Regions from separate parts of the Pseudarthrobacter sp. 902506025 genome, predicted to be linked through region 2. Evidence: predicted binding sites of a transcription regulator. Region 2 holds the regulator's gene; the other holds the start of a gene.
The links. Region 2 encodes Rex, which represses fermentation and respiration genes when NADH is low (regulators of the CRP and FNR family bind a similar motif). Its sites were predicted from a motif close to CTTGTGAANNNNTTCACAAG; they were not measured.
Positions count from the first base shown of each region.

Region 1 (8,732 bases), 530 kb from region 2:
TTCCAGCTGGGCAGCCCACGTGAATTCAGGGGCGGTGAACACCGGGGTGGCCAGGAGCTGCCCGCCGGGGGACAGCCTGAACGGCCCGCTGGCCGCCACGGCGATGCAGCCTGCCACCAGGGTGCCCAGGACCGGCGGCAGGAACCTGCCAAGCCTGGGAACCGCGGTGAGGACCAGGAACGCAGCCACCATCGGAGCAGCCACGGCCGGGTTGTCCTGGGTGGAGGCAACGATGTCTGTGCCGAACTTCAGGAACACCGCGGCCACCATGGCCATCACCAGCGGCATGGGCACCAGTGCCATGGCTTTACGCACCACCCCGGTGGCGCCCAGGGCGAGGATCAGCATGCCCGAGGTGAAGAAGGCCCCGACGACTTCGGGGAAGGCCAGGTGCTGAAGGGACGGTCCCAGGAGCACCGTGCCGGGGATGGACCAGGCGAAGCCCAGGGGCTGCCGGTAAATGAGCGACATCAGCAGCGTGGCCGCTCCGCCGGAAAAGAGAATGCCAAAAACCCAGGACGACAGCTGGCCCTGGGTCAGGCCGCCGGCCGTCCCCACGGCCAGGGTGACGGCGATGGGTCCGGACGCCGCGAAGATGAGCCCGATGGCCCCGTTGGAGACATAGGACAGTCCCAGGTCGCGAAGAATCCGCCGGGGGCCCGCGGGCCGGATTCCCGGGCGTTCCAGCAGGGGTTCCGGCGCCGGCGCCGGCGGGGCTGACCCGACGGATGTGGCGGCCGGGTCGGGGCGGGGATGGCTCATCGGAACTCCTGGCTGGCGCGAAAAACCGGAAGCGCTCCGAAGCATCAGCTCCGGAGCGCCTCCGTGCGGGGGTGTCTCCCAGTTTGCGTGCTACTTCTTCTGGCCCTGCTTTGCCAGGACGTAGTCATAAACTACTTCCTCGCCCTTGCCGTCGGTACGGGGGCGGGGGTCCAGCATCAGTTCAGGCTTCACCGCCGAGGCGATGTCGTCCGCGTTGTGGGGGTCGCCGGGGAAGTACAGCTGCTGCGTGACCGGCTCGTAGCCCGGCGCGGACACCTTGATGTGGATGTGCGCGGGACGCCAGGCGTGCCAGCCCGCGGCGTTGATCAGCTGTCCGCAGGCGCCGTCCGTAGGGATCTGGTAGGGCGCCGGACGCATGGTGTTGATCTCGAACCGGCCGTCGTCGGAGGCCTTGACGGTGGCCCGGAAGAGCCACTCGGGCATGCCCGGGGCGTACTGGGAGTAGAAGCCGGCGGCGTCCGCGTGCCAGATCTCCACCTGCGCACCCTGGATGGGGTTGCCGTCGGTGTCGGTGAACTGGCCGGTGAACCGCAGCGGGGTGCCCTCTTCGTCGTCGCGCATTTCCACGGTGGCGGGCGTCTGGAGTTCCGGGGAGCCGGGAACGTAGTAGGGACCCTCGATGGTGCCGACGGTGCCGGGACGGTCCTGGGAGTTCACGTCCTCAATGGTGTGTTCCAGCCAGACGTCGAGGAACAGCGGCCATTCACCGTCCGTGCCCACCTTGATCAGCCAGGCTTTGAGGGCGTTGTATTCCTCGTAGGTGACCTGGTGCTCGACGACGATGTCGTTGGCGGCCTTGATCAGTGCGCCGGCCAGCAGGCTCACCCGTTCCTTGGATACATCCACCCGGGAGAGCTTGCCTGACGCGGCGAACCGTTCGGTTGCCTTGGAGCCTGCTTCGACGGCGGTGCCTTCGTTTTCCGTGCGGCTGTCCGTTGGGGTTTGGGTCATGACGATGTCCACCTTCTTCATTGAATGGGACAGGAAGGGCTCCTGCTCCCCACGCGGCCTGCGGGGCGGGCAGTTCCACCTGCCCTGCTCGGCACCGCGTGATCTTGGTCTCAAGCGTAGGCCCGGAGATAAGGACGCTACAAATATCAACTAGGCGTCTTTTGAGTCATTATCGGTACATAAAGACACCCTTGGTGGAACCTAGGTATTTGCCTGATGTGAGGCCAATCACGAGCGGCAAGAATTGCTGGACAACGTCCGCCGCCGAAGCCTCTTCCCGAGTGGACCTCCGCCCATCCGTCCAGCAATCTCCAATGAAGGAGCACGCCATGACCGAGAACCTGATCCATGCCCGCGAGGTCCTTGCCGACGCCGTGATCGACGACCGCGAGAACGGCGTCATCCGGGCCAAGCGCGAGATCTTCACCGACCAGGAGATCTTCGAACTCGAGATGAAGCACATCTTCGAAGGCAACTGGGTGTACCTCGCCCACGAGTCGCAGTTCCCCAACGTGGGGGACTACTTCACCACCTACATCGGCCGCACCCCCGTGATGATCACCCGGGACAAGGACGGGCAGCTGAACTGCCTGGTCAACGCCTGTTCGCACCGCGGCGCCATGCTGTGCCGCCGCAAGACGGACAACCGCACCACCTTCACCTGCCCGTTCCACGGCTGGACCTTCAAGAACTCCGGCGAGCTGCTGAAGGTCAAGGACTCCCGGAACGCCGGCTACCCCGAGACCTTCAACAAGGAAGGCTCGCACGACCTCACCAAGGTGGCCCGCTTCGAGTCCTACCGCGGCTTCCTGTTCGGCTCGCTGAAGGCCGAGGTGCTCCCGCTCGAGGAGCACCTCGGGGACGCCACCAAGGTCATCGACTCCATCGTTGACCAGTCACCCGAAGGCCTGGAAGTGCTGCGCGGTTCCTCCACCTACACCTATGACGGCAACTGGAAGGTCCAGGCCGAGAACGGCGCCGACGGCTACCACGTCACCGCCGTGCACTGGAACTACGCGGCTACCACGGCCCGCCGGAGCGCCGGAGACTCCGCCAACAAGACCAAGGCCATGGACGCCGGCAAATGGGGCAAGGTCAAGGGCGGCTTCTACTCCTACGACCACGGCCACCTGCTGCTGTGGCAGGAATGGACCAACCCCCAGGACCGTCCGCTCTGGGACCGCCGCGACGAGCTCGTGGCCAAGTACGGCGAGGAGATGGCCAACTTCATGATCAACATCTCCCGCAACCTCTGCCTGTACCCGAACGTCTACATCATGGACCAGTTCTCCTCGCAGATCCGCCACTTCCGGCCGATCTCCGCGGACCAGACCGAGGTGACCATCTACTGCATCGCCCCCAAGGGCGAGTCCCAGGAGAACCGTTCAAAGCGCATCCGCCAGTACGAGGACTTCTTCAACGCCACGGGCATGGCCACCCCGGACGACCTGGAGGAATTCCGCTCCTGCAACAAGACCTACTGGGCCACCAGCGCACCGTGGAACGACATGACCCGCGGCTCCACCCACGAGATCGCCGGACCGGATGAGCAGGCGCAGGCCCTGGGCATGAACCGGGTGATCGCCTCCGGCGTGCGCACCGAAGATGAGGGGCTCTACCCCATCCAGCACGGGTACTGGAAGGAAGTCATGGACCGGGCGCTGGAGGAGGAAGAGGAGCGTTCCGCCCTGGAATCCGTTCCCGTCACCGCCTGAGAGAGCCCGCCGGAACCACAGAGAGCGCAGAACCCATGACCAACCTGACCCACACCGCCCCGGTCCTGAAGACCGCGGAGGAAATCGCAACCCTCGAAACCGTCCGGGCGTTCCTCTACCGGGAAGCCCGCCTGCTGGATGACCGCCAGTTCGATGAATGGCTGGAGTGCTACCACCCGGACTCCGAATTCTGGATGCCGGCCTGGGACGTGGACGACCAGCTGACGCAGGACCCCCAGAACGAGATCTCCCTGATCTACTACGACAACCGCGGCGGCATCGAGGACCGGGTATTCCGGATCAAGACCGACAGGTCATCGGCCACCTCCCTCCCGGAGCCGCGCACCGGCCACAACATCACGGACGTGGAGGTTTTGGCGAACGACGGCGGCAAGGTGGACGTGCGCTTCAACTGGTTCACTCTGTACTTCCGCTACAACACGACGGACACGTACTTCGGCACCAGCTACTACACGGTGGACCTTTCCGGCCCGCAGCCGGTGATCCTGAAGAAGAAAGTGGTCCTGAAGAACGACTACATCCACCACGTGGTGGACGTCTACATGATCTGACCTGACCCAGCCGGCGCCCGGTACGTACGGGCGCCGCACGGCAGGTCCCATTCCGTGCCCGCCGGGCACGCCCCAACTTTTCCCCGGACGCGACGACGCGCCCGCCCAGTCAGGAGGACCCCATGGGCCACAAAGTAGCCCTCAGCTTCGAAGACGGCGTCACCAAAGTCATCAAGGTCGGCGACTATGAGACCGTCATGGACGCGGCCTACAAGGCGCGGATCAACATTCCGTCGGACTGCCGCGACGGCGCGTGCGGCACCTGCAAGGCGTTCTGCGATTCAGGCTCCTTCGACCCGGGCGACTTCATCGACGACGCCATGACCGAAGAGGAACTCGAAAAGGGCTACATGCTGACGTGCCAGGCCGTCCCGGATTCCGACCTGGCCATCCAGATCCCGGCTACGTCCGAGTCGGCCAAGACGGCGGCCGCCACCTTCAGCTCCACCATCAAGGAGCTCAACCGGCACACGGACACCACGGTCTCCTTCACCCTTGAGGTGGACAATCGCGACGCGCTCGCCTTCCTCCCCGGGCAGTACGTCAACCTCAAGGTTCCCGGCACCGACGCCGAGCGCTCCTACTCCTTCAGCAGCGGCCCCGAGGTCCAGGACGCGTCCTTCATGGTCCGCGTGACCCCGCAGGGCGCCATGTCCGAGTACCTGCGCGACCGCGCCGCGGTAGGCGACGCCATCGAATTCACCGGCCCCTACGGATCCTTCTTCCTGCGCGAACCGAAGCGGCCCCTGCTGCTCCTGGCCGGCGGCACCGGCCTGGCCCCGCTGCTGTCCATCCTGGAGAAGCTTTCCGAAAACCCGCCGTCCACCCCGGTCCACCTCATCTACGGGCTCACCCGCGAGGCGGACATCGTGGGCCTGGACTGGCTCCGCGCCTACGAGGCGAAACTGCCCGGCTTCACCTGGGACTACATCGCCTCCGAGCCCGGCACCTCCGCCCCGCACACCGGCTACGTCACCCAGATCATCGAACCGAAGCACCTCAACGACGGCGATGTGGACATATACCTCTGCGGCCCGCCGCCCATGGTCAACGCCGTCTCCAAGTGGCTGGACACCGAAGGCATCAAGCCCGCCAACTTCTACTTCGAACGTTTCGCGCCGAAGGAGACCACCGGGGGCGACGCCGAAACCGGCGCCCCGGCACCGGCCGGGAAGATCCAGGCCGAAGGCGACACCATGAGCCGCGGCGAGGCCGTCTCCTCACTGGAGACCGGCCGGCTGGATTTCCGCAAGGAGGACAGCTTCGCCCAGCTGGACGCCCGCATGGGCCTGGAGCTTGCGGTCAGCGAACTGCTGCTGGGAAGGCTCAGCGAACAGCAGCTGCGCCAGTTCCGCCGGCTCGCGGAAGCCACCACCGGCTCGGTGCAGGGCGGGAACATCACCGACCCCGAGGAGTTCGCGCGCACCAACGAGGAATTCCACGAGTACCTCTTCATGGTCTGCGACAACCCGATGCTCCTGGAGTCCTACCGGCGCCTGGACGTCCACGCCCAGATGGCCGCGGCCTTCGAGGCCGGCACGCCGATCTTCGAACGCGTCACCCAGGACCACCTTGAGATCGTGAATGCCTTCGAACGCGGCGACAAGGACCACCTGCGCGCCGTCATCACCGCCCATGCCCAGGACGCGAAGGACACCATGGCCGGGGCCATCGACGCCAAGGCCGCCCGCTGATGGCTGCGCCGTACGCCGGGCAATACGTGACCCCTGGCCGGTTCGGCGGCAAGGTCGCCGTCGTCACCGGTGCAGCCCAGGGGATCGGCCAGAAGGTGGCCGAACGCATCGGCGCCGAAGGCGGCGCCGTGGTACTGGTGGACCGCGCGGACCTGGTCCACGACGTTGCCCGCGGCATCGGCGAGGCCGCCAGGGCGTCGGGTTCCGGGGGCTCGGCCACGGCCGTCACCGCAGACCTGGAGACCTTCGCCGGCGCCACCCAGGCCATCAAGGCCGCGCTCGCGGCCCACGGGCGGGTGGACGTCCTGGTCAACAACGTGGGCGGGACCATCTGGGCCCGCCCCTACGAGGAGTACGACGAGGACAAGATCGAGAAGGAAATCCGCCGCTCGCTCTTCCCCACGCTCTGGACCTGCCGGGCAGTGCTGCCGGCCATGATCGAGCAGGGCTCCGGCACGATCGTGAACGTCTCCTCGGTAGCCACCCGCGGAATGCACCGGGTGCCCTATGCCGCGGCGAAAGGTGGCGTGAACGCCCTGACCCAGTCGCTTGCCATGGAGGTGGCCGGGCACGGCATCCGCGTGGTGGCCACCGCCCCGGGCGGCACGGAAGCCCCGCCGCGGAAGGTCAAGCGCGGGCCGGACGCCGAATCCGCCACCGAGAAGGACTGGTACCAGACCATCGTTGACCAGACCGTGGAGTCCTCGTTCATGAAGCGCTACGGCACCCTGGACGAGCAGGCGGCGCCCATCGTGTTCCTTGCCTCGGACGAGGCGTCCTACCTGACCGGCAGCATCCTCCCGGTGGCCGGCGGCGACCTGGGGTAGGGGCCCGTGTTGGACGCGCGGCACCAGGGGCGCCCGGGCCGCTCCGGTAGGATTGCGGCCATGACAGCGGGCTCCACCCAGGGCGAGATGGCGGAGGACTTCCCGCTGGCGGGTCGGGCCGCGGCGTTCGAGCAGCTGCTGGAAATCCTCCGCACCGTCCGCAAGGGCAAAGTGGGAACCGTGGTCCTCTCCGGCCCGTCCGGGTCTGGCAAAACCGCGCTCCTGGAACTCTTCCTTGACCACTGCCGCACGGCAGCCCGCGGCGTCCGCCTGCTGTCCGCCATGGGGGACGACTGGGAGGCCCAGTTCGCCCTGGCCGGCTACTCCCAGCTGATGCGGACCCTGCCGCTCCGGACGGCAAAGGATTACGACGGCGGCCCGGCCCTGGCGCCGGGGCCCGTCGCCTCCCTGACCCCCGACCAGGTGGTCAACTACGCCTCCACCCTCAGCACCCATCTCGAAGGCCTGCAGACGCACGGCAGCGTGGTGGTCGCCGTCGACGATGTCCACAAGCTCGACGAGGAGAGCCTGCGCATCCTCACCTTCGTCATGCGCAGGCTGCACGACAAGCGGGTCCTGTTCCTGCTGACCCTCAACCCTGTAGACGCGCCCCGCGTCCCCGCCGGCGTGCTCGACTTCCTCACCGGCCACCAGGTGGTCCGCATTCCGCTGGAGCCCCTCTCGCCGCAGCAGGTCCAGGACGTGGCCCGGAGCCTGTTCGGCCTGGACCTCAGTGCGACGGCGGCCCACGGCCTGGTGACGCACACCGGCGGGATAGCCCAGTCCATCGTGGAGCTGCTCCGTGAACTGCCCCCCGAGACCTGGCAGTCGTGGTTCCCTTCCCTGCCGCCTACTTCCCGGGTGCGTGCCAGGGTCCGCAGTGTCCTGGCCGCCGCGTCCCCCGCCCTGGTGGCCGCCGCGGAATCCGCTGCGGTGCTCGGCCCCGGCGCGGGACTGGCTGAGGTGGCCAGGGTGGGCGGCCTGGAATCCGTCATGCCGGCCCTCGATGAGGGGCACCGCGCGGGGCTGCTGGGACTGTCGTTGGACCAGTCCCGCTCCGCCGTCGCCTTCCTCGAACCCGGCACCGCGGAGGCCGTTTACGAACAGATCGTCCCGAGCCGGCGCATTGCCCTGCATTGGAAGGCCGCCGAGGTTGTCCAGTCCGAGGGCGAACAGCTGGGCCACCGCGTTGCGGCCACCCCGGCAGCCGACGAAACCCTGGCCGCCGAACTGGAAGAGTTCGCGCGGCGGCAGGCCACGGTTGGGGCGTGGCAGGATGCCTCCACCGCGCTGTTCTCCGCCTCGCGGCTGTCCCCCGATATCCGCGCCCGGAACCTCCGGCTCCTGAAAGCCGTCGACGCCCTGGTGGGCTCCGGCAACGTGGCCCAGGCGCAGGCCTGGGCCGGGGCAGTGGATGCCCTGCCGCCGTCGCCCCTGCGCTCCTCGGTTCTGGGGTACCTGTCCACGGTGTCCGGCCAGAATGACAGCGCCCAAAGCCAGCTGGAGATGGCCTGGCGCACCAGCAATCCGCAGCATGAACCCGCCGCGGCAGCACAGGTGGCCCAGCGGTTCGTCCTCCACGGGGTGGCTTCCTGGGACGGTCCGATGATTACCGGCTGGGCCGAACGCGCCACGGCGCTCACCGAGCCCGGCACTCCGGCGCACATCGAGTCGGAGGCCATCTATGGCCTGGGCCTGTATGCCCAGGGCCGGATAGCGGACGCCGAGGCCTCCTACCAGCGGGCCTCTGCCCAGGCGGCCGAGAATGCCCAGAAGCAGCGGGTGCAGATGGGCGCCGGCTGGCTGGCCCTGCGCCTGGACAACGCCGAGTCCGCGCTGGTGAATTTTGAGTCGGCCGCCCCCACCGAGTACCGCGGGGGGTCGCTGCGGATTTCCCTGTGGGCCGAGGCCTGGCTGGCCCGCACCCACCTTGTGCTGGGCAACTGGGATGCGGCGGCCGCCACCATCTCCCGGGCAAGCGTCCGGCTGGAGACATCGCGGATGCCGCTGATCCGGCCGCTGCTGTACTGGACGGCCGCCGAGCTGTGGTCCATGCGGGGCGACTGGGACCGGGCACGCTACTACGTTTCACAGGCCGCGGTGCAGCCGGGAACCTACCGGGCCATGCAGGTCCCGGCCAGCCTGGCGCGCGCCCGCTTCCACGAGGCACGGGCGGATTACGAAAGTGCC
Region 1 is NZ_JBFBKW010000002.1:6,676-15,407, forward strand. It holds gene AB0280_RS03855 (benzoate/H(+) symporter BenE family transporter) at 1-762, opposite strand, end outside; gene catA (catechol 1,2-dioxygenase) at 853-1,734, opposite strand; gene benA (benzoate 1,2-dioxygenase large subunit) at 2,064-3,449, shown strand; gene benB (benzoate 1,2-dioxygenase small subunit) at 3,485-4,021, shown strand; gene benC (benzoate 1,2-dioxygenase electron transfer component BenC) at 4,144-5,715, shown strand; gene AB0280_RS03880 (1,6-dihydroxycyclohexa-2,4-diene-1-carboxylate dehydrogenase) at 5,715-6,542, shown strand; gene AB0280_RS03885 (AAA family ATPase) at 6,603-8,732, shown strand, end outside.
Region 1: the regulator Rex is predicted to act here: its motif matches at 1,950-1,969, upstream of benA (benzoate 1,2-dioxygenase large subunit).

Region 2 (8,732 bases):
AGCAGGAACACGGCCGCCACCAGGAACGCGCCGGTGGTGAGGAACTCGTACATGTTGCCCCACGGCACGCGGCCCGCGCCCAGGGCTCTGGTGACCACGCCGGCGCCGTGGATGAGGACGGCGAGGGTGGTCAGGGCCACGGCGACCCGCGCCGGAACCCGGCGTTCCGTGGCGTACTTCATGTCGCCGTCGGCCGTTACGACGCCGTCTGCCCCGGCGCCGCCGGCCTTGGCAGCGGACGACGACGGACGCTCGGCCCGGTCGGCGGGCCCGTCCAGGCGCGCCCCGGCAGAGCCGGCACCAACACCGGCGGCCACGGGAACCTTGGTGGCAGCCCCGGCCTGGGCGGCCTTCAGGTCGACGGCGCGCAGGGCCTTGCTGCTCTTGGCCAGGTCCCAGGCGAAGGCAATGAAGGCCACTGTGTAGGTGCCCGCCGCCAGCAGCATGAAGAGTTCGCTGTACTGGCCCATGGTTTCGTTGATTCCAAATGGCATTACTGGTCCTTTTCGGGCCCGGTGGGGCCTGCTGGGGTGGTGACGGAGCCTTCGGCCTTTTCGGCGGAGCCTGCGACATTATCGCCTGTCCGGCTGGGAGTTTGCTGGGACGGGGCAGTATTTTCGGGGACGGCAGCGTCAGGCGCGGCCTCGTCGGCCAGCTGCCACTCGGTGGCGAACAGTTTCCGCAGCGCGGCCGCCTCGCCCGCCAGCCGGTGGTCCTCGCCGCGGGCCAGCAGCCCGTATTCCACCATGGTGCGGCCGTCGTCAGCGGTGCCGGTGCGCACCCAGACGCGCCGGCGGTTGACGTAGAGCGAAAGGATCAGGCCGGCCACAGCCAGCAAGGCGAAGATCAGGGCGTACAGCTGCCCGGGGTTGTGGTGGATGTCCACGCCGATGTACCGCTTCACGCCGTCAAAGCTGATGCTGCCCTTGCCGTCCGGGAGGGTGTAGGTGGAGCCGGGTGCCAGCGTGATGCCGCCGGCGGCCAGGTTCCTGGCGTTGAGCGGGGTCAGGTTCTTGACGTCCAGTTCGAAGACGTTCTGCGGAGCACCCTTGTTCAGGCCCAGGTCGCCGTAGTAGGAGTTCAGGGTCAGCTGCGGGTTGAAGAGCTCAGGGTCGGCACTGAAGGAGACGTTCTTGTCCGTCACGAACGCGGTGGGGAGGAAGAAGCCCACGAAGCCCAGCTGGTCCGGCTGGGCGTCGGGGACCTTGATCACCACGGAGGAGTAGTAGTTCTCGCCCTGCAGCTTGGCTACCACAGGGCCCTGCATGGCCACGTTGCCCGCCCCGTCCCGGATGGTCACCACCGGCGCGTAGCCGTTGCCGGTGAGGTAGATGCTGGTGCCGCCCAGGCTCACGGGGTCGTTGACCTTCAGGATCTCCTGCTTGGGCGGAGCGTCCGGGTTTTCCTTGGTGGTCACGGTGGCGGCGAAATCGATGGGCTGGCCGAACTTGCCCCGGGACTCGCGGTCGAAGGTGATGTTGAACTTGTCCAGCTGGAGCGAGTACGGCTGGAGCTGGCTGGACTGGAAGTTGGTGCCCGGGTTGAACTGGTCATAGCCCACCAGGGTGTTCACGAACGTGTCGCCTTCCACCAGGATGCGCTGGCCGCTGTATCCGAACAGGCCGCCGGCGGCCACGGACACCAGCACGCCGATGAGCGAGGTGTGGAAAACCAGGTTGCCCACTTCCTTCATGAAGCCGCGTTCGGCACCCAGGGACGGAAGGGCGCCGTCGGCATCCCTGACCTCCACCCGGTAGCCGCGCTTGCGCAGCAGGCCGGCCGCACCGTTGATGGCGTCCGACGCCGGGACGGCGGCACTGGCGGGGATCACCAGGGTGCCGTATTCCGGCAGCCTGGAGAGGCGCTGGGGGGTCCGCGGCGGCTGTGAGCGCATGGCCTTGTAGTGGGCGATGGCGCGCGGCACCACGCAGCCGATCAGGGAGATGAACAGCAGGAGGTAGATCGCGGAGAACCACGCCGAGGAGTAGACATCGTAGAGCTGCAGGGAATCGAGCAGCTTGCCGTAGTCCGGGTGGTCCTTGATGTATTGGGTCACCACGGCCGGGTTTGCGGGCCGCTGCGGGAACAGTGATCCGGGGACGGCGGCGACGGCGAGGAGCAGCAGCAGGAACAGCGCGGTGCGCATGCTGGTCAGCTGGGTCCAGGCCCACCGGAGCATGCCCTTGGGCCCCAGGGCCGGGAGGGCAGCCTGGGCCTTCGCCTCTGCGACAGGGGCGGATTGCTTCTTCTTTACGTTCACACGCTCGCTCATCAGATCGGCAACTTCACGTCGGTTTGGAACCAGTACTGCAGCCCGGTCACCCAGGCACCCCACACGCCGGTGGCCATCAGCAGCCCGAGGACCACCAGGATCCCGCCGCCGGTCCGCTGGATGGCCAGGCGGTGCTTGCGGAAGAACGCCATGACGCCCATCCCCCGGCGCAGGGCCAGCGCGATCAGCAGGAACGGGATGCCCAGTCCCAGGCTGTACACAAAGGCAAGGAAGGCGCCCTTGGCGGCGGAGGATCCGCCGGAAAGGCTCAACAGCTGAACGGCGGAGTACGTGGGGCCGATGCACGGGGCCCAGCCCAGGCCGAAGGTCAGGCCCAACAGGGGCGCTCCCCAGAGCCCGGCGGGCGGCTTGGCGTGGATCTTCGCGTCGCGCTGCAGCCAGCTGAAGCCGCCCATGAAGACGACGCCCATGATGATGACGAGGATCCCCAGGAGCTGGGTGATCCAGGCGTTCTGGCTGCCCGTGATCAGGGTACCCAGCTGGCCGAACGCGCCGCCCAGCAGGACGAAGATCACCGAGAAGCCCAGGACGAACAGCCCGATGCCTGCCAGCATCCGGCCGCGTTTCTGCTTTTGCAGGTCCACGCCGCTCAGTCCGGTGACATATCCCAGGTAACCGGGCACCAGGGGAAGGACGCAGGGGGAAAGGAAAGACACAAGTCCGGCGAGCAGGGCCACCGGAATGGCCAGCAGGAGGGAGCCACTGAGGATGGCTTCGGCGAAGGGGCTGTTCACGGTCCCGGCCTGTCCCTATTCCGCCACGGCGGCGGTGATGAGGGCTTTCAGGGTGCCCTTCTCGATTTCGCCGAGGACACGGGAGGCCACCCGTCCCTGCTTGTCCAGCACCAGGGTGGTGGGCACGGCCCCGGGCGGCACCAGGCCGGACACGGACAGCAGGACGCCGCCGTCCTTGTCGTCGAAGCTGGGGTAGGTGAGGTTGAAGGTCTTTTCGAAAGCCTCTGCCGTGGGCTTCTCGTCCCGGAGGTTGACGCCGAAGAACTGCACGCCCTGGTCCTTGAACTCCTGGTGCAGTTCCTCAAGGAGCGGCGCTTCCACGCGGCAGGGGGCGCAGGCGGCAAACCAGAAGTTCAGGACGCTGACCTTGCCCTGGAAGTCGGCCGGGGTGACCGCGGCGCCACTGAAGAGCGCGCCCTGGATCTGCACGGCTTCCTTGCGGTCCCCGGCGGCGAACTCGGTCACGGAACCGTCGCCGGCAACGTAGTTCTTGTTGTCTCCCGCCTTGGCCTGCTTGGCCAGCGCATCCTCCTGGGCACAGCCGGAGAGGCCAAGGGTCAGCGCGGTCAGGGCCATGCCGCCTGCTGCAAGCATGCTGCGGCGCGAGGGAAGGTTGTTGTTGCTCACTGCTAGGCTCCAGGGGTGCTGGCGGCACCGGGAAGAAGGGACGCCGCGGGTTCGCTGTACTCGACCCGCACCAGCGAGCCGTCGTCGTCGAAAACCAGGGACGTGACGGATGTCAGGGTGCACTCGCGCTTGCGCGGGTCATGCCACAGCGGCCGGCCCTCCGCGCTCAGCCGTGCCGCCCAAATGGGCAGCTGGTGGCTGACCAGGATGGCCTCAGGGCCTGCGGCGCCGAAGTCGCCGGCAGCCAGTTCGATAGCCTTCAGCCGGGCGTCCTGGACGGCAGCCGCCACCCTCGCGGCCTGCTGCTTGTACGGCTCGCCCCATGACGGGCGCAGCGGGTTGACCAGGCGCGGCCAGTGCCTCGGCCGGCGGAGTTCGGCTTTGGTGACCTTCATGCCCTCGAAGTAGTTTTCCGCTTCGATGATGCGCCCGTCGGTGTGGATCTGCAGGTGCAGCGCCTCCGACGTCGGCCGCGCGGTTTCCTGCGCACGGTCCAGCGGCGAGGCGGCCAGGTAGGTGATCCGGGCGCCGCCCGCGGCACGCTCGCGGAAGTGTTCGGCAAGCATCCGGGCCATCTCCTGCCCCAGTTCGGAGAGGTGGAATTCCGGGAGCCGTCCGTAGAGAACGCCGTCGGGATTGTGGACCTCGCCGTGGCGGAGCAGATGGACAGTGGCTTGGGGCATGTTTACCAGTTTCTCAAAGATGGCGTGCGATCCGAAATCTTCCGCACGTGCTTTCTACAAAGAGTAGAACTCAAGTTTCTGAAGAAATGTTCCGAAACCGGGAACAAAAGATGCAAACGCATGTTTATACTGGATGCAGCAAGTTAGTTGAGACTTCAACCGATGAAGGTTCAACCCCCCGACCCGAGCAGCATTCACACCAAGGAGCAACATCATGGCACTTCCCGCAGACGTCACCACCGGCACCTGGACCCTGGACAACTCCCACAGCGAGATCGGCTTCACCGTCCGCCACGCGGGCATCAGCAAGGTCCGCGGCCAGTTCAAGGAAGCCGAGGCCACCCTGGACCTCGCCGAGAACGTGGCCGACTCCAAGGTCAACGCCACCATCAAGACCGCCAGCTTCGACTCCGGCGACGTCAACCGCGACGGCCACGTCCGCGGCGAAGACTTCTTCGACGTCGAGAAGTTCCCGGAAATCTCCTTCGTTTCCAACTCGATCGTCCCCAAGGGCGATGCCTACGAACTCCAGGGCGACCTCACCATCAAGGGCGTCACCCGTCCCGTGGCCCTTGAGACCGAACTCCACGGTGTGGCCGTCGATCCCTTCGGCAACACCCGCGCCGGCCTCACCGCCGAAACCACCATCAGCCGCAAGGACTTCGGCCTGACCTGGAACGCCGTCCTCGAGGCCGGCGGCGTGCTGGTCAGCGACAAGGTTGCCATCAACCTGGAACTGGCCTTCATCGCCCCCGCAGCATAAGTTTCCCCGTTCACGGCACCCCGGTACCAGGCCATCCCGGCCCGGTACCGGGGTGCCGTGTTTAACCAAGGGCCTTTCCCCCGGGTTCACCTGCCGGCCGCGGGCGTGGATCCCGCCTGAATCACCCACAACGCCACCCGCCGGGGGTACGGTGGACTTAAGCCACGCTGGGGGGAAGGCTGAGGACCGATTCCCGGCAGCCTACCTGGATCCCGACCTGCAGAAGGAACGCCATGAGTACTCCTCCCGTCCCGCCTCCCGCGCCCCAAGACCCCCACTCCGGCAATGGCCAGCCAGGGAACGGCCAGTCCGGCAGCCAGCAGCCCGGACCACAGCAGCCCCGCTACGGCCAGAACGCGCCGCAGTATGGCCAGAACGCTCCCCAGTACGGGCAGAACCAGCCCCAGTACGGTTCCCAGCCGCCCGCAGCGCCGCAGTACGGGCAAAACGCGCCGCAGTACGGTTCCCCGTACGGGCAGAACGCTCCGCAGGCCCCGGGCTACGGCCAGAATGCACCCCAGTACGGGCAGTCGCCGTATGGCCAGTCCCCTTACGGCCAGTACCCCTCGGAGCAGCCGCAGCCGGCCGGAAGCAACGGCGTCCCCCAGCTGGTGAACATCGCATTCTGGCTGCTGATCGCTGCCACCGCGATCTACGTCATCTCCATCCTCGTCAACCTCACCCAGCTGGATGCCCCGCAGTTCCGGCAGGAATTTGAACAGCAGGTCCGGGCCAGCGGGGCGGACATCACCTACGACGACATCAAGCCCTTCATCGCCGGCTCCCTGGTGGTCTTTGGCATCATCGGCGCCGCCCTCTACCTGCTGGTGGCCTTCTTCATCCGCAAGGGCAAGAACTGGGCACGCATCCTGGGAACCGTCTTTGCTGCACTGTCGGTCTTCGGCCTGTTCGGAATCCCCTCCTTTGCAACGATCGGGACCGTCCTGGGGATCGCCGCCATCGTCCTGCTCTACCTCCCTGCCGCTGCCCCCTACTTCCGGAAGCAGCAGCCCTTCGCCAACCCGTATTCCGGTGGCTTCGGCAACCCTTACGGGCGCTGACCACCAACCACAGAACGCAACGGCGGCCCGGGATGTCCAGCATCCCGGGCCGCCGCCTTTAAACCGTGCCCCTAGGCTGTCTGCCCCGGCGCCTGCGCCCGCTGGGCGTGGTAGGCCAGGATCTGCAGCTCCGTGGCCATGTCCACCTTGCGGAGGTTGACCCCTTCCGGAACCTGGAGCATTACCGGTGCGAAGCTGAGCACGCTGTGCACGCCCGCCGCCACCACCCGGTCGCAGATGCCCTGCGCCACCGCCGCAGGAAGCGCCAGCACCACCATGTTGGCCCCGGTGCGGTGGAGGACGGTCTCAAGGTCCGCGACGTCGCTGACCCGCAGCCATCCCACCTCGTTGCCCACCACCATCTGGTCCGCGTCGAAGATGGCCACCACATCGAAGCCACGCGATTCAAAGCCGCCGTAGCGTGCCAGCGCCTTGCCCAGGTTTCCGGCTCCGACGATGGCCACTTTCCAGTCATGCGTGAGCCCCAGGGCCGCGGCAATGTGGCGGCTGAGGTACTGGACCTCGTACCCCACTCCCCTGGTGCCGTAGGACCCCACGTGGGACAGGTCCTTGCGCAGCGTTGAGGAACTGACGCCGGAGGCTTCCGCCAAAGAGTCAGAGGAGACGCGCTCAACACCCTCGGCCAGCAGCGTGTTCAGGGCCCGGAGGTACAGGGTCAACCGGGCCACGGCAGCAGGGGGAATTTGCTTTGCCGGTGCACCCGCGGCATCCGGGATGCCCGGGACAGGCTGGGACGTTGAATCCAAGGACGTCACTCGCATCCCCCTAATTGGCCATGGCGCGCTGCAGGACGCGTTCCAGCCGGGCTTCGTCGATCTTCCAGAAGTCGCGCTGCACCCCGTCAACCAGGACCACGGGGATCTCTTCGGCGTAACGCTCCCGCAGTTCGGGCTGGTTGTCCACCAACTCTTCGCTCCAGGTAAGGCCCAACGAGGCAGTGACCCGGCCGACGGCGTCGCGCGCCTCCTCGCAAAGGTGGCAGTCAGCTTTGGTGACCAGGACGACGCGGGGGGTAGCCATGGCTTAACGGTATCGCCGTTCGCGCCGTGCGGGTGACGCCGACGGCGGCCAGCGGGTGGATTGACTAGACTCAAGTCCATGCCCGAGGAGAAATACGTCGCCGTCGTCACGCGGCCGGTTGCTGCGCCGCAGCCCGGTGAAGCGGCGTTTTTCGATGTGGACAATACTTTGATGCGCGGGGCCAGCCTCTTCCACGTGGCGCGGAAGATGCACCAGCGCGGCGCGTTCACCCTGGCCCAGGCGGCCGGATTCGCGTGGAAGCAGTTCAAGTTCGTGGCGCGCGGTGAGAATATCGACGACGTCCATGCGGTCCGTGATTCGGCCCTGACGCTGGCCGCCGGCATCACCGTTGACGACATCAAGGCCCTCGGCGAAGAAGTCTACGACGAGATGATCGCATCGCGGATCTGGCCCGGCGCCAAGGCGTTGGCGGAACAGCACCTGCGGGTGGGCCGCCGCGTCTGGCTGGTGACGGCCACCCCCATCGAAGTGGCAACAGTCATCTCCACCCGGCTGGGGCTGACCGGAGCGCTCGGGACAGTAGGTGAGGTGTCGGACGGCATGTACACCGGGCGCCTAGTGGGGGACATCCTGCACGGCTCGGCCAAAGCCGTAGCGGTCCAGGGAATTGCGGACCAGGAGGGCCTGGACCTCAAGCGCTGCTGGGCGTACAGCGATTCCTACAACGACGTGCCGCTGCTGTCACTGGTGGGACACCCCGTGGCCATCAACCCGGACGCCAAGCTTCGCCGGCACGCCCGGGACCGGAACTGGCCCGTTTATGACTTCCGCGCGGGCCGCCGCGCTGCCACGCTGGGCCTCAAGGCAGCAACCTTCGGCGGTGCTGTCTACGGCCTCTGGAAGGGCTTCGCCCGCATCCGCGGTCCCCGGGCATAAAACACCCTGCCGCAGCCAAAAGCCTGCAGTCTAAACCCTGACGACAAAAAAATGCCCGCCGCCTTTGGAAGGCGACGGGCATTTCCACGCTGTTCGAAGTATCTCTACTTCTTGTTGCGGCGCTGGTGACGGGTCTTGCGAAGCAACTTGCGGTGCTTCTTCTTGGCCATACGCTTGCGACGCTTCTTGATAACTGAACCCACGAAAGTTCCTTACAAACTAGATGCAGTACCTGCCTGATGGGGAATGTCCGCGGACAAAGCTACGAACTGAACAACTGACAGATTCTTACAATGACGTAAAACGTTCCTTAACAGGGTACCGCTTATCGGGGGCGGCTCGGGACAGGCCGCCTCAGGCGGTCTCGGTGTGGCCGTCCACAACAGCACCTTTGAGGTACTGTTCGACGGCGTTTTCGGGGACACGGTAGGAGCGGCCGAAGCGCACCGCGGGCATTTCGCCTGAGTGAACCAGGCGGTAAACAGTCATTTTGGAGACACGCATGACCTCGGCCACTTCAGCCACGGTCAGGAACTTCGCGTTGGAGAAGTTCTGTTCTGCCGACATTTCCCTATTTTCCTTTGCTGACGGATGGACAACAGTGACCCCAGGTACGTGCCAATGCGGTGTTCC
Region 2 is NZ_JBFBKW010000002.1:532,011-540,742, reverse strand. It holds gene ccsB (c-type cytochrome biogenesis protein CcsB) at 1-494, opposite strand, end outside; gene resB (cytochrome c biogenesis protein ResB) at 494-2,272, opposite strand; gene AB0280_RS06345 (cytochrome c biogenesis CcdA family protein) at 2,272-3,027, opposite strand; gene AB0280_RS06340 (TlpA family protein disulfide reductase) at 3,043-3,621, opposite strand; gene AB0280_RS06335 (histidine phosphatase family protein) at 3,657-4,337, opposite strand; gene AB0280_RS06330 (YceI family protein) at 4,552-5,100, shown strand; gene AB0280_RS06325 (hypothetical protein) at 5,334-6,161, shown strand; gene AB0280_RS06320 (redox-sensing transcriptional repressor Rex) at 6,233-6,937, opposite strand; gene AB0280_RS06315 (glutaredoxin family protein) at 6,948-7,202, opposite strand; gene AB0280_RS06310 (HAD family hydrolase) at 7,281-8,099, shown strand; gene AB0280_RS06305 (30S ribosomal protein bS22) at 8,204-8,302, opposite strand; gene AB0280_RS06300 (helix-turn-helix domain-containing protein) at 8,454-8,666, opposite strand.